DNA from 4 places in the Microbacterium sp. LKL04 genome. Region 4 is predicted to be linked to each of the others. Evidence: predicted binding sites of a transcription regulator. Region 4 holds the regulator's gene; each other region holds the start of a gene.
What was found. The regulator HrcA, encoded in region 4, represses chaperone genes, less so after heat shock. The targets are predictions, from matches to a motif close to TTNGCACTCGNNNNNNNCGAGTGCNAA.

Region 1: a site for HrcA is predicted at 1,407-1,433, ahead of BLP38_RS00350 (Hsp20/alpha crystallin family protein). Genes of this name have one in related genera too.
Region 2: a site for HrcA is predicted at 1,820-1,846, ahead of groES (co-chaperone GroES). Genes of this name have one in related genera too.
Region 3: a site for HrcA is predicted at 1,596-1,622, ahead of groL (chaperonin GroEL). Genes of this name have one in related genera too.

Annotation. Positions count from the first base shown of each region.
Region 1 covers NZ_LT627736.1:66,644-70,115, forward strand. The annotation lists gene BLP38_RS00345 (prolyl oligopeptidase family serine peptidase) at 1-1,355, opposite strand, end outside; gene BLP38_RS00350 (Hsp20/alpha crystallin family protein) at 1,495-1,944, shown strand; gene BLP38_RS00355 (MarR family winged helix-turn-helix transcriptional regulator) at 2,015-2,443, opposite strand; gene BLP38_RS00360 (acid phosphatase) at 2,619-3,472, shown strand, end outside.
Region 2 covers NZ_LT627736.1:1,931,426-1,934,897, forward strand. The annotation lists gene BLP38_RS09435 (ABC transporter substrate-binding protein) at 1-210, opposite strand, end outside; gene rarD (EamA family transporter RarD) at 366-1,304, opposite strand; gene groES (co-chaperone GroES) at 1,435-1,731, opposite strand; gene BLP38_RS09450 (class I SAM-dependent methyltransferase) at 1,883-3,082, shown strand; gene BLP38_RS09455 (hypothetical protein) at 3,084-3,472, opposite strand, start outside.
Region 3 covers NZ_LT627736.1:1,543,584-1,547,055, reverse strand. The annotation lists gene BLP38_RS07630 (DUF3263 domain-containing protein) at 1-253, shown strand, start outside; gene BLP38_RS07625 (LytR C-terminal domain-containing protein) at 263-895, shown strand; gene BLP38_RS07620 (cold-shock protein) at 1,028-1,231, shown strand; gene groL (chaperonin GroEL) at 1,690-3,309, shown strand.
Region 4 covers NZ_LT627736.1:792,110-795,581, reverse strand. The annotation lists gene BLP38_RS03930 (16S rRNA (uracil(1498)-N(3))-methyltransferase) at 1-369, opposite strand, end outside; gene dnaJ (molecular chaperone DnaJ) at 372-1,487, opposite strand; gene hrcA (heat-inducible transcriptional repressor HrcA) at 1,519-2,553, opposite strand; gene hemW (radical SAM family heme chaperone HemW) at 2,624-3,472, opposite strand, start outside.

The DNA of each region.
Region 1 (3,472 bases), 730 kb from region 4:
GGAAGGGCGCCCGAGCGCTCGCGCGGGCCGACCTCGAAGTACGGCACACGAGTGCCGTCGGCCGACGTCGCCCAGTGCTGCTCGGCGACGAGTCCGGAGGCATCGAAGGTGGCGCGGCTGCGATCGACGACGCGCGGCTCCGCACCCGGCTCGAGGACGAGGAGCGTCGGGGGAGTGAGGAAGCCGCGAGCGACCACCCACAGCTCGTCGTCCTCGTCGTCGTCGGCGGTGGCGACACTCGCGCTGAAGAGGTCGGCGTCGCCGAGACCCAGCTCGATGTCGACACCGACGAGCGTCTCGGGGTCCAGCGACACGAGCCGGCTCTGCACGCGATCGAGGATCGTGAGGACGAGGCGGGTGCGGGTCCACGTCCACGCCTCGAGCACCGCGGTGTCGGACGGGGCGAACGCGACGCGGAGGCCCGACCCGTCGCCCTCCGTGACGGTCTCGAGCGGACCGATGAGGAGGGTGCCCGACGGATGCGTCGTGTCGCCGATGCGCCACGGGGTCGTGGTCCGGACGGTGACGAGGTCACCGTGCACGTCCACGTTCGCGTCCTGCGGGACGGCGATCAGACGCGGCTCGCCGCCGTCCCACACCCACGATTCGGAGTGGAAGAAGTCGTGCGCGATGACCACGATCGGCGTCGCCGCCCCGCCGGTGCGGTCGACGTGCGCGAACACGCCGACATCCGACGCGACACCCGTCACGATGGGCGGCGCGTCGTCGAGGGACTCGCCCCGTCGCCAGGCGCGGGCGCTGATGGGATACCCCGAGTCGGTCACGCCGCCGCCGTGCAGGGCGGTGGCGACAAGGAGGGTGTCGCGGTCGACCCACGCGATCATCGTCTTCTCGGCGTCGAGGGTGAACGGGGTGTCGTCGACGAAACGACCCGCGTCGAGGTCGAACTCGCGCACGACGGTGGCGTCGCCGCCGTCTGGGCTCAGCCGCACGAGCGCGCGGCCGCTGCCGGCAGGTCCGTGCGCCGCGCCCGCGAACGCCCACGCGACGCCCTCCTCGCGGCCGAGCGCGTCGACGTCGAGCAGCACCTCCCACGTGGGCTCACCCGCGGCGAAGGAGGCGCGGGATGTCCGGCGCCACAGGCCACGGGGGTTCGCGGCATCCCGCCACAGGTCGTACATGAGATCGCCGTGGCGGCTCGGGACGACGAGGCGATCGGGGTCCTGCAGGATGCCGGTCAGGCGGCGCTCGAGCGCGGTGCGGGTGTCGCCCGAGAAGGCCGCCTCGGTCTCGGCGGTCCGATCGGCCGCCCAGGCCCGGGCGTCGGGACCGTCGATGTCCTCCAACCAGAGGAACGGGTCGGCGGGCTCGGGGGCGGTCTCGGAGGCGCTCATGTCGCCAGCCTACGGCCGTCGCCGCCGGGGGCGTTCGCCGTCCGAGAACCGTTGGCACTCGATGGGGCAGAGTGCTAATCTGAGTGTACTTGAGCCGCTGGGGCTCAACTTTGAGACCACAACATCGAAGGAGAGAATCATGGCAACCTACGACCCGTTCCGTGACCTCGACCGCATCGCGTCGACCCTCTTCGACACGCGCCGCGGCCCGCGACGGATGCCGATGGACCTGTACCGCGACGGCGACCACTACGTCCTGAATGCCGACCTGCCGGGCATCGACCCGGGCTCGGTCGACATCGACGTCGACGGCCAGCTGCTTACCATCCGCGCCGAGCGCACGGTGGGCGCTGCCGACGGGGTGAAGTGGATCACGCGCGAGCGCGAGACCGCGAGCTTCCTGCGCCAGTTGAACCTCGGCCAGGGCATCGACACCGACGCCATCACCGCGACCTACAACAACGGCGTCCTGACCGTCACGATCCCGGTGAGCGAGAAGGCCAAGCCGCGCAAGGTCGAGGTCGTCGCTGAGGGGTCGGCCCCGACCATCGCGAGCCACGAGAGCGAGCCGCAGCCGATCGACCAGTGATCGGCGGAGCGCTCCCGCTCTGACGAATCGCCCCGCATCCCGTGTCGGATGCGGGGCGATTCGTCTGCGGTCACACTCCGCGCAGACGCGCCGTCAGCTTCTCGAGCTGGGCGAGTTCGTCGTCGGTGAGCACCGACATCCGCTCGGCGATCGTTCGGCCATGAGCAGTGGCCATGCGGCGGAACGTCGCCGCGCCCTTCTCTGTGGCGCGCAGGATCGCGCCGCGACCGTCTTGGGGGTCCGGGCATTTGGCGACGAGACCCCGAGCTACCATCCGATCCACGAGGCGGGACACGCTGGGCTGGCTGATCAGCATGTTCGCGGTGACGTCGCGAAGTCGCGCCGTGTGCTCGTCGCATCGGGTCACGGTGAGGAGGACGTCGTACTCCGCGCTGGAGAGGTCGTCGTCGTCGAAGTCCTGTGAGATCTCGGCCAAAACCTCGTGCTGCGCGCGGAAGAGGCTCTCCCATGCCGCGATGGCGAGGCGTCGATCGGTCATGGCGTCCACTGTATCGTCGCGTGCCCGCACGACGAGCGCGGTTCGTCGCTTCGTGGTCACCCGGACGTCACGCGCCGTTCCCGCGTTCAGGAAAGCATTCTGGCTCACCCGATGGAAGCGAGGCGCGCCCGTGAGCGTGATGAGACAGACAAGACGACGAGGCACTCGTGCCGGGATGGCGATGGGTGGACTCGGCGTCCTCGTCGCCTGCACCCTGACCGCCGGACCCGCGTTCGCGGCCGCCGGCTTCACCGAGGAGCAGAAGACGGCGACCTACGCGTCGGACGCCGCCGCGTCGACCGGTGACGCGAAGGCGCCCAGTGCCGACAACTGGTCGGTCCGCATGATGGACGTCTTCGACGGCCTCCGCATCGATCGCGGCCCGGCGGGCAACGCGGCCGTCATGGACTACAACGACGCGCTGACGAGCGAGATCAACCGGACCGCATCCGATGCCCAGGTTCAGCGGGCCATCGTCGACCAGTACGACGACATGTCCGTCAGCATGGGCGATGCCTTCGGTGAGAACCTCGGGGCGATCTACGCCGACGCGGTGGCCGCGGGCGAGCTGCCCAAGCTCACGTGGCTCCTCAGCAAGGCAGGCGGCAAGCTCGGCTCGACGTCATCGAGCAATCCGCCGAAGAACTTCTTCGACTACGACCGGCCGTACCTCCGCCTCGACACGACGAAGGACCTCGTCTACCGAGACAAAGAAGGCGGCGACGCGTGGGGTTCCACGAGCGGCTCCTTCCCCTCCGGCCACACGTCGCAGGCGTACTGGCAGGGAACGGCGCTCGCCGAGATGCTGCCCGAGCTCGCACCGCAGATCCTGGCCCGCACCGCCGAGGCCGGGAACAACCGCATCGTGATGGGGGCGCACTACCCGCTCGACGTCATCAGCGGGCGGATGATGGGCCAGAAGATCATCGCGCTCCGTCTCGCCGATCCCGCGATGCGGTCGTTGGTGGGCGAAGCCGCCGAGGAGTTGCGCGGCGTCCTCGAGCGCGGCTGTGGTGACACACTCGCGAA
Region 2 (3,472 bases), 1.1 Mb from region 4:
CGGGCCGAGGAAGGCGAGGCTTCCCGTCTGGGGCAGAACCGTCCCGAGCTTGAGCGTGAGCTCGTCGCGCTCGACGGCGGGGCCGCTGGAGGCCGAGGATGCCGGTGCGGTCGGGGAGCCGGCACAGCCGGCGAGGACGAGGGCGGTCGCGCTGGCGAGGGCGATGCCGCCCATGGCCTTCGCGACGCGCGATCGGGTGAAGACGGACATTGTGCTCCTTGCTGTGGTGACACGGGTCGAATCGGGCCCGGCCCGGTGTGATCAACCTAGCGGTGAGCCCGTCTCCGCAATGTTGCCGTTCGTTAACGATGTGTAACGAGGTGGGCACGCTCCCATAACGGCGGGGAAAGCGGCGTCCGGCTCTATCAGACCGGGTCGGGGACGGCGGTCACCGCGCGGGCACGTTCGCGGCGGGAGGCCAGGAGCGAGTCCACCGCGAACACCGCGATGGCGACCCAGACGAGACCGAAACCGATCCACCGCTCGAACGGCATCGGCTCCTGCAGGATGAGCACGCCCGTGAGGAACTGCATGACCGGCGCGATGAACTGCAGGATGCCGACCACGGTCAGCGACGTGCGCCTGGCACCGGCGGAGAAGAAGAGCAGCGGGATGGCGGTGACGGCGCCGGCGAGTAGGAGGAGGACCATGTGGCCGGAGCCTTCGCGCCCCATCGTGAGCCCCGACGTCACTCCGACCGCGACGAGCTGGATGACGGCGATGGGAACGAGCCAGAACGATTCGAGTGTGAGGCCGCTGACGGCATCCACCGAGGGTCCGATCCGCTTCTTGACGAGACCGTACGTCGCGAAACTCGCCGCGAGGGCGAGGGCGATCCACGGCACGTCTCCGACCGCGACGATGATGACGACGACGGCCGCGACGGCGATGCCGACGGCGACCCACTGCGCGGGGCGCAGGCGCTCCTTCAGAACGAGCACGCCGAGGAGGACGGTGGCGATCGGGTTGATGAAGTAGCCGAGGCTCGTCTCCACGACATGACCGGTCAGGGTGCCGATGAGGAACACCTGCCAGTTGACGTAGATGAGCAGGCCGGCGACGAGCGTCCAGAGCATGAGCCGTCGGTCCCGGAGGATGGCGCGCATCCGCCCCCAGCCGCGGGTGACGGCGATCAGCGCGACGCAGAAGACGAGGCTCAGCACGATGCGCCAGCCGACGACCTCCCACGGCGTCGTGGGGGCGAGGCTGACGAAGTAGAGCGGGAGGAAGCCCCAGAGAACGTAGGCCGAGAAGACGAAGACACCGCCGAGGGACTTCTCGCGGGCGGCATCCTCAGGTGTCATGAGTACGAGCCTACGACGGTCATGACACCGCCGTCAGCACCGTGACTGCCGACGTTCGCGCGGATCCTGCCAGGGGAAGACGCAGGGCCCGGATGCCGAAGCATCCGGGCCCTGTGAAAGGTGCTGCGTGTCAGCGGACGACGACCGCGAGGACGTCGCGAGCCGAGAGCACGAGGAACTCGTCGGCGCCGAACTTGACCTCGGTGCCGCCGTACTTGCTGTACAGAACGCGGTCGCCGACGGCGACGTCGAGCGGAACGCGGTTGCCGTTGTCGTCGATGCGGCCGGGGCCCACGGCCACGACCTCGCCCTCCTGGGGCTTCTCCTTGGCGGTGTCAGGGATGACCAGGCCACTTGCGGTGGTCTGCTCGGCCTCGACCTGCTTGATGACGATGCGGTCTTCGAGCGGCTTGATGGAAACCGACACGTTCTACCTCTTTCTTGCTGGTGGGGTCCTGCTTCAAGACTCATCAGCACTCGCTTACCGAGAGTGCTAACGAAAGTCTAGGGCGCGGCTGGCACTCATGCAACGCGAGTGCCAACAGTGATCGGGATGCCGGTGCGCCTAGGCTGGCCGGATGGAACAGGCCGAGCTGACCGCCCTCCTGACACCGCAGGGATTGCGCATGGTCGACGCGGTCGGACCCCTGGCATCCACCACCGAGGTCGCCGCCGCCGTCTCGCGTCTGCGCGCCGCGGGCCACTCCCCCGACCTGGTGTCCGCCGTCGTCGGACAGGCCCACCTGCGGGTGCGGGCCGCCGCGAAGTTCGGCCCGTTCGCGGACCGTATGCTCTTCACCCGAGCGGGACTCGAGCAGGCCACACGCCTCGAGGTCGCCGCGCGTCACGCGGGGCGATTCCGGGATGCCGGGGTGCAGCGCGTCGCGGACCTCGGCTGCGGCATCGGGGGCGATGCCCTCGGCCTGGCGGGCCTGGGGCTCGACGTCCTGGCCGTCGACGCGGATGAGACCACCGCAGCCCTGGCGGCCTACAACCTCGCACCGTTCGGCGAGGCGGTCACCATCCGGAGCGGCCTCGCCGAGGAGACCGACCTCGACGGCTGGGACGCCGTCTGGCTCGACCCGGCCCGCCGCACCGCGGGTCACTCCGAGACCTCGCGCACCCGGCCGGAGGACTGGTCGCCGTCGCTGGAGTGGGCTTTCGCACTGGCGGAGCGGATGCCGGTGGGCATCAAGCTCGGTCCGGGACTCGACCGCGACCTCATCCCCGACGGGGTGGAGGCGCAGTGGATCAGCGTCGACGGCTCGACCGTCGAGCTCGTGCTCTGGTCGGGGTCGCTGCGGCGCGAGGGTGTGCGGCGGTCGGCTCTCGTCATCCGCGGCGGGTCGGCAGCGGAGCTCACCGCCCCGGCCGACTCCCCCGATGAGCCGGTCCGCGAGCTCGGCGCGTTCCTCCACGAACCGGAGGGCGCGGTCATCCGCGCTCGCCTGATCGGCGAGGTGGCGCGGGACCTGCACGCAGGCATGGTCGCCGACGGCATCGCCTACCTGACGTCGGATGCCGCGCTGACGAATCCGTTCGTGCAGTCGTTCCGCGTGCGCGAGGTCCTGCCGGTGAAGGTGCCGGCGATCAACGCCGCCCTGCAGGCGAACGGGATCGGCACCGTCGAGATCAAGAAGCGCGGCGTGGATGTCGATCCGGCGCAGTTCCGCCGCAAGCTCACGCTGCGCGGAGACGCGTCGGCGACGCTCATCCTCACGCGACTCGGCGAGGGTCCGAAGGCGAAGCGAGTCGCGGTTCTGGCCGACCGGGTCTGACTCAGCCGAAGAGCGCGCCCTGGGTCCCTGCCCACCACAGCCAGCCGGCGCTGTACAGGAGCGACCCGACGCTGAGTCCCAGGCCCCAGAGAGCTGTCTCGCGCTTCTCCCACGGGCGGCGGAGCGCGAGGACGGCGAGGACGACGCCGATCACCCCGACCGGGAAGCCCCAGCCGACGAAGCACGCGAGGATCAGGCCGAGCCCGCCGAACAGCACCGACCATCCGGCGCTTCGCGGCAGCACCGGCGTCGGCGGGATCCACCGCACGTCGGGCGAGGCGTCCTCTGCCGGGTCCGGGTGCACCGCCAGGGGCGGGGCGACGGGGAGCGGTTGCGTCAGCTCGCGCCGGAAGCCGCCGCGGTGGGCACCGGGGAGGGCGGAGTCGGTCG
Region 3 (3,472 bases), 750 kb from region 4:
CGCCGACCGTGACCGCGACATCCTCGACTTCGAGGCGAGGTGGCACGGTCACTCGGGTGCGAAGGAGGAGGCTGTGCGGGCCGAGCTGTCGCTGACGCCCGCGCGGTACTACCAGCTCCTCGGTCGCATCCTCGAGTCGGCGGATGCCGTCGCCCACGATCCGGTGCTCGTCCACCGGCTCCGGCGGCTCCAGGCGGCGCAGGAGCGCGAGCGGCGCAGCCGCGCCGGAATCCTCCCGGCCTCGGCCCGGTAGGATCCTCGGGTGCCGTCTCCGACCTCCCCGACCGAGCCAGAGCAGCCCGCCCCGACGGATCCTTCCGCTTCGCAGGGCCGGTCCGCCACCACGGATCGCTTCGACGACCTCCCCGCCGGTTCCGCACGCGTGGGTGCGCATCGCGCCGAGGCGCCGCGCCTGCGCGTGGGGGTGATCGCGCTGTGGTCCGTCGTCGCGACGGTGGCGATCGTGGCCGCAGGTGTGTTCGGCACCCTGTACGCCACCGGGCGGTTCGACGCCGCTCCGGTGCCGGCCTCCACCGGCACGGCCGCTGTCGTCGCGCCCCGCGTCGACACCTCCTACCAGGTGCTCGTTCTGAACGCGACGGCGGAGAACGGACTCGGGGCCAAGGTGCGCGACGACGTCGTCGCTGCAGGATGGGATGCCGCGGACGTCGAGGCGAGCAACGCGAGCTCGAACGACTTCCCGACGACGACGGTCTACTACGGTACGGCGACCGACGAGGCCGCCGCCCGAGGGCTCGCGGACGCCATCGGTGGAGCGGACGTCTCCCTCGATGACACGTACCAGGTGGTGGCGCCGCCCGAGACGACGGATGCCGGCGGGACCAGCCGACCGCAGCTGGTGATCGTCGTGGGGCTCGATTTCGGCTCGGAGTGAGCCCCGCGCGACGCGATGTGTTTCGCCGTCGTAAACACTTCGGTGCACGGGTGTCAACAAAGCCCGGAACCGCGGATTCCGGCCTGGGCGCGTGGCTAGCATTTCGATGTCCCACAGCTTCAGGAGATTCGCATGACCCAGGGAACCGTCAAATGGTTCAACGCCGAGAAGGGCTTCGGCTTCATCACCCTCGGTGACGGACAGGACGTCTTCGTCCACTACTCCAACATCGACATGTCGGGCTTCCGCGTTCTCGAGGAGGGCCAGGCTGTCGAGTTCACCGTCGGCAGCGGCCAGAAAGGCCCGCAGGCCGAGTCCGTCCGCGTCGTCGCCTGACGAGTCTCAGCTCTCGTACCGGCGGAGGAACGTTCCGCTCACCTCGGCGGGGTCCAGCTCCGTCGCGGACCTGCTGAAACGCTGCGGACACGGCGTCGAAGTGCTGCCACCCGGCGAATCCGTCGCGCCACTCGGCGGTGTCCCACCGCAGGTAGGCGTCGCATCTCCTCGCGGTTCACGGCATATCCTCGTGCAGCGTTTCGCACGCCGTTGATCCCCGCGATGAAGCGATTTCGACGATCGTCGGCATCCGTTCCTCCGCGCGGTGATCGGGCTGTGCGTGCGGCCTCAGTGCGATGTCGTCACGGTCGCGCGAGTCGGTGTCGCACGGCTTGCACTCGCTATGGTCGAGTGCCAGAATGATTTAGCACTCACTCATCCTGAGTGCCAGAACGATCCCGCTCCCAGTCCCTGGGGGCACGGTACTGAACCTCACGTCCGGGAGGGACGACACACTTATGGCAAAGATCATCGCTTTCGACGAGGAGGCCCGCCGCGGCCTCGAGCGCGGCCTCAACACCCTGGCCGACGCCGTCAAGGTGACGCTCGGCCCCCGCGGCCGCAACGTCGTGCTCGAGAAGAAGTGGGGCGCCCCCACGATCACGAACGACGGCGTGTCGATCGCCAAGGAGATCGAGCTCGACGACCCGTACGAGAAGATCGGCGCGGAGCTCGTCAAGGAGGTCGCCAAGAAGACCGACGACGTCGCCGGTGACGGCACGACGACCGCCACGGTCCTCGCCCAGGCGCTCGTGCGCGAAGGTCTGCGCAACGTCGCAGCCGGCGCCGACCCCATCTCGCTCAAGAAGGGCATCGAGAAGGCCGTCAAGGCTCTCTCCGACGAGCTGCTCGCCGGCGCGAAGGAGATCGAGACCAAGGACCAGATCGCGGCGACGGCATCCATCTCGGCTGCCGACCCCGAGATCGGCGCCCTGATCGCCGAGGCCATCGACAAGGTGGGCAAGGAAGGCGTCGTCACCGTCGAGGAGTCCAACACCTTCGGCACCGAGCTCGAGCTCACCGAGGGTATGCGCTTCGACAAGGGCTACATCAACCCCTACTTCGTCACCGACGCCGACCGTCAGGAAGCCGTCTTCGAGGATCCCTACATCCTCATCGCGAACCAGAAGATCTCGAACATCAAGGACCTTCTCCCCGTCGTCGACAAGGTGATCCAGGAGGGCAAGGAGCTCCTGATCATCGCCGAGGACGTCGAGGGTGAGGCTCTCGCGACGCTCGTGCTCAACAAGATCCGCGGCATCTTCAAGTCGGCTGCCGTCAAGGCTCCCGGCTTCGGCGACCGTCGCAAGGCTCAGCTCCAGGACATCGCGATCCTCACCGGCGGCCAGGTCATCACCGAGGAGGTCGGTCTCAAGCTCGAGAACGCCACCCTCGACCTGCTCGGCCGTGCCCGCAAGGTCATCATCACCAAGGACGAGACCACGGTCGTCGAGGGTGCCGGCGAGGCATCGCAGATCGAGGGTCGCGTGACCCAGATCCGCCGCGAGATCGACAACACCGACAGCGACTACGACCGCGAGAAGCTCCAGGAGCGCCTCGCGAAGCTCGCTGGTGGCGTGGCCGTCATCAAGGCCGGTGCGGCGACCGAGGTCGAGCTCAAGGAGCGCAAGCACCGCATCGAGGACGCCGTCCGCAACGCGAAGGCAGCCGTCGAGGAGGGCATCGTCCCCGGTGGTGGCGTCGCGCTCATCCAGGCCGGCGAGAAGGCGTTCGCCAAGCTCGAGCTCGTCGGTGACGAGGCGACCGGTGCGAACATCGTCAAGGTCGCCATCCAGGCGCCGCTGAAGCAGATCGCCCTCAACGCCGGCCTCGAGCCGGGCGTCGTGTCGAACAAGGTCGCCGAGCTCCCCGCGGGCCAGGGCCTGAACGCCGCGACCGGTGAGTACGTCGACATGTTCGCCGCGGGCATCATCGACCCGGCCAAGGTCACCCGCTCGGCGCTGCAGAACGCCGCGTCGATCGCCGGCCTCTTCCTCACCACCGAGGCAGTCGTCGCCGACAAGCCCGAGAAGGCGGCGGCTCCGGCCGGCGACCCGACCGGCGGCATGGACTTCTGATCCAGCGCTGACAGTCAGCACGAAGGGCCCCTCCTCCGGGAGGGGCCCTTCGTCGTTCCCGGGCGCCGGAGGGCCGCCGCAGCGTCCCGCGCGGAATGTCAAGGGAGCATCCGCTCCGGCGGCAGGAGTCCATTGTGTGCGGTGAGGCGTCGTCCACGCCGTA
Region 4 (3,472 bases):
CTTCGGGCCCTCCCACCGCGAGACCGAACGGGCGGCCTGCCACGGCGTGATCGCATCGACACCGAGCTCTGTCGCGGCCTGGACGGCGAGCTCGTCGCGGTCGCCCTTCGCGAGGGCCTGGACGAGGACGGTGCGCGGGGACGCCGGCGGCACCGACGCACGACCGGAGACCTCCACCGAGACCTCCTTCGGGGCGGCCTCGGACACCGTCCCGCTCAGCCACACGCCGCGGCCGTCGCCGACCGTGACTGCCTCGCCCACACGGATGCGGCGGACGGCCGCAGCGTGGTGCGCTTCGGCCCCCGTCAACCGGACGACATCGCCCGGACCGGCGGCCCCGGCATCCTCGATCAGGAAGTGGAGGGCCACGATCAGCGCTTGAACTTGCCGCGGAGCTTGGAGAACAGGCCCGGGTGGAACTCCGCCAGGTGCGGCGGGGCGGGGCGCATCCGCTTCGCGAGCTCCTGCACGAGAGCCCGGGACTTGGGGTCGAGGTGCGAGGGAGTGACGACCTGCACGCCGACGCGGAGGTCGCCGCGCTGGTCGCCGCGGAGGGGCGTGATCCCCCGGCCGCGGATGGTGAGCTCGTCGCCCGCCTGGACGCCGGAGCGGATGTCGAGGTCGACGGAGCCGTCGAGCGAGTCGATCGTGACGCTCGTGCCGAGGATCGCGTCGACCATCGAGACCTCGAGGGTTGCGAGCAGGTCGTCGCCGTCACGGCTGAACACGTCGTGCGGGGCGACGGTGACCTCGAGGTACAGGTCGCCGTTCGGACCGCCGGCGGGGCCGACCTCGCCCGAACCGGGGAGCTGGAGGCGCAGACCGGTCTCGACACCGGCGGGGATGTCGATCGACACGGTGCGGCGCGCGCGCACACGGCCCTGGCCCTGGCAGGTGGAGCACGGGTACGGGATGGTCGTGCCGTACCCCTGGCACGTGGTGCAGGGCTGGGAGGTGACGACGTTGCCGAGGAGGCTCCGGACCGTCCGCTGGATCTGACCCGATCCGTGGCAGATGTCGCACGTGACCGGCTGGGTGCCCGGCTGGCAGCACGAGCCCTGGCAGGTCTCGCAGAGGACGGCGGTGTCGACCTCGATGTCGCGGTGGACGCCGAAGACGACGTCGCCGAGGTCGAGGTCGACGCGGACGAGGGCATCCTGACCGCGCTCGCGACGGGACCGGGGCCGTCCCGCGCGGGTTCCGCCTCCGCCGCCCCCGAAGAAGCTCTCGAAGATGTCGCTGAAGCCGCCGAAGCCGGCACCGGCCCCGCCGAAGCCGCCGGCGTCGCCGCCCATGTCGTAACGCTGGCGCTGGTCGGGGTCGCTCAGCACGTCGTAGGCGTGCGTCACGAGCTTGAACTGCTCGGACGCATCCTCTCCGGGGTTCACATCCGGGTGCAGCTGGCGCGCCAGACGCCGGTATGCCTTCTTGATCTCCTCGGGGCTCGCGTCACGCGCGACGCCCAGGACCTCGTAGTGGTCAGCCACAATCACCTCTCCGGCCCGCGGGCCGATTCGTTCAGCGCGACGTCTCGTCTTCTTCGAGCAATCGCGTCAGATAGTGCGCGACGGCGCGAACCGCCGCGAGATTCGTGGGGTAATCCATCCGTGTGGGCCCGAGCACACCGATGCGGGCGTGAGACCCCCCGGCGTCGTACTCGCCCGCGACGATGGATGCCTCGGACAGCCCGAACGGCTCGTTCTCGCGCCCGATGCTGGTCGCCAGTCCGCGATCGTCGGCGACCATCTCGCCCATCAGACGCAGGAGGGTCACCTGCTCCTCGATCGCCTCGAGGAGGGGATAGATGCTGCCGCGGAAGTCCGACTCGCGGCGCGCGAGGGTCGCGGACCCCGCCATCACCATGCGGTCCTGGCGGAACTCGTCGAGCTCCTCACCGATCGCCCGCAGCACGATGCGACGGTTCTCCTCGCGCGGCGCGGCGGTCTCGGCCTCGAGGATCTTCGCGATCGCCGCCGCACCGTCTTTGACGCTCTTGCCGGTGAGCAGCGCCGTCATCGTGAGCTTGAGCTGCGACGCTTCGTCGGCGGACGGCTCGGTCGCAAGGAAGACGACACGCTGCGAGACCCGACCGGTGTCGGTCACGACGATGATGACGATGCGCGTGCCGCCGAGGTGCACGACCTCGACGTGCGAGACGTTGGCCCGCGCGAACGACGGGTACTGGACGATCGCGACCTGGCCGGTCAGCCGGGTGAGGGAACGGACCGTCCGGACGAGCAGGTCGTCGAGGTCGCCCGTGTCCTCAAGGAAGGCCCCGATCGCGGAGCGCTGCGCCGAGGTGAGGGGGCGGACATCGGCGAGGTGATCGACGAAGACGCGGTAGCCCTTGTCGGTGGGCACGCGGCCCGACGAGGTGTGCGGCGCGGTGATGAGCTCCTCGTCCTCGAGGAGCGCCATGTCATTGCGGATGGTCGCAGCCGACACGCCGAACTGGTGACGGTCGACGATCGCCTTGCTGCCGACCGGCTCGCGCGTGTCGACGTAGTCCTGCACGATCGCACGCAACACCTGAAGACCGCGTTCCGAGACCATCACCCCTCCTCCGCTGGCACTCTCGTTCTGGGAGTGCCAATTCTATCGCGCGAGAAGCGATCTGCTCGGATCACGCGGTGAGCGCGCGGACGACGGCGTCGGCCAGGAGCCGCCCGCGCCTGGTGAGGACGATGCGCCCGCGGACGGCCGCAGCGCCGTCGACGAGTCCGTCGGCGATGAGGGATGCCACGTTCCGCCGCCCCTCGACGGTCGCCTCGTCGACCGCGACGCCGTCGACGATGCGCGAGCGGAGCAGGATGACCTCGAGGCGGTGGGCCTCGGCATCCGGTCGCTCCCGTCCCGCCGCCGGGGACTCCCCCAGCGCCAAGCGCTGCGCGTACGCAGCCGGGTGCTTCACGTTCCACCAGCGCAGGCCGCCGACGTGGCTGTGCGCACCGGGACCGTAGCCCCACCAGTCCTGACCCCGCCAGTACGACAGGTTGTGGCGCGAGCGCTGCGCAGGGCTCGTCGACCAGTTCGAGACCTCGTACCACCCGTAGCCGGCGGCAGCCAGCATCTCGTCGGCCAGCTCGTACATGTCGGCCTGCAGATCGTCGTCGGGGGCGGGCACCTCGCCGCGGCGGATCTGACGCTCGAGCTTCGTCCCGTCCTCCACGATGAGGGCGTACGCCGAGATGTGATCGGGGGTGAGTGCGATCGCCGTCTCGAGCGACGTGCGCCAGTCTTCCAGCGACTCCCCCGGCGCGCCGTAGATGAGGTCGAGGCTGACGGCGACCCCGGCATTCCGCGCCGCGGCGACGGCGGTCGCGATGTTCGCGGGGTCATGGGTGCGGTCGAGCGCCGCGAGGACGTGCGGCACGGACGACTGCATGCCGATCGAGAACCGCGTGACGCCGGCGGCAGCGAGTGTCCTCGCGACCTCGTCGGTCAGAGTGTCGGGGTTCGCCTCGACCGTCAC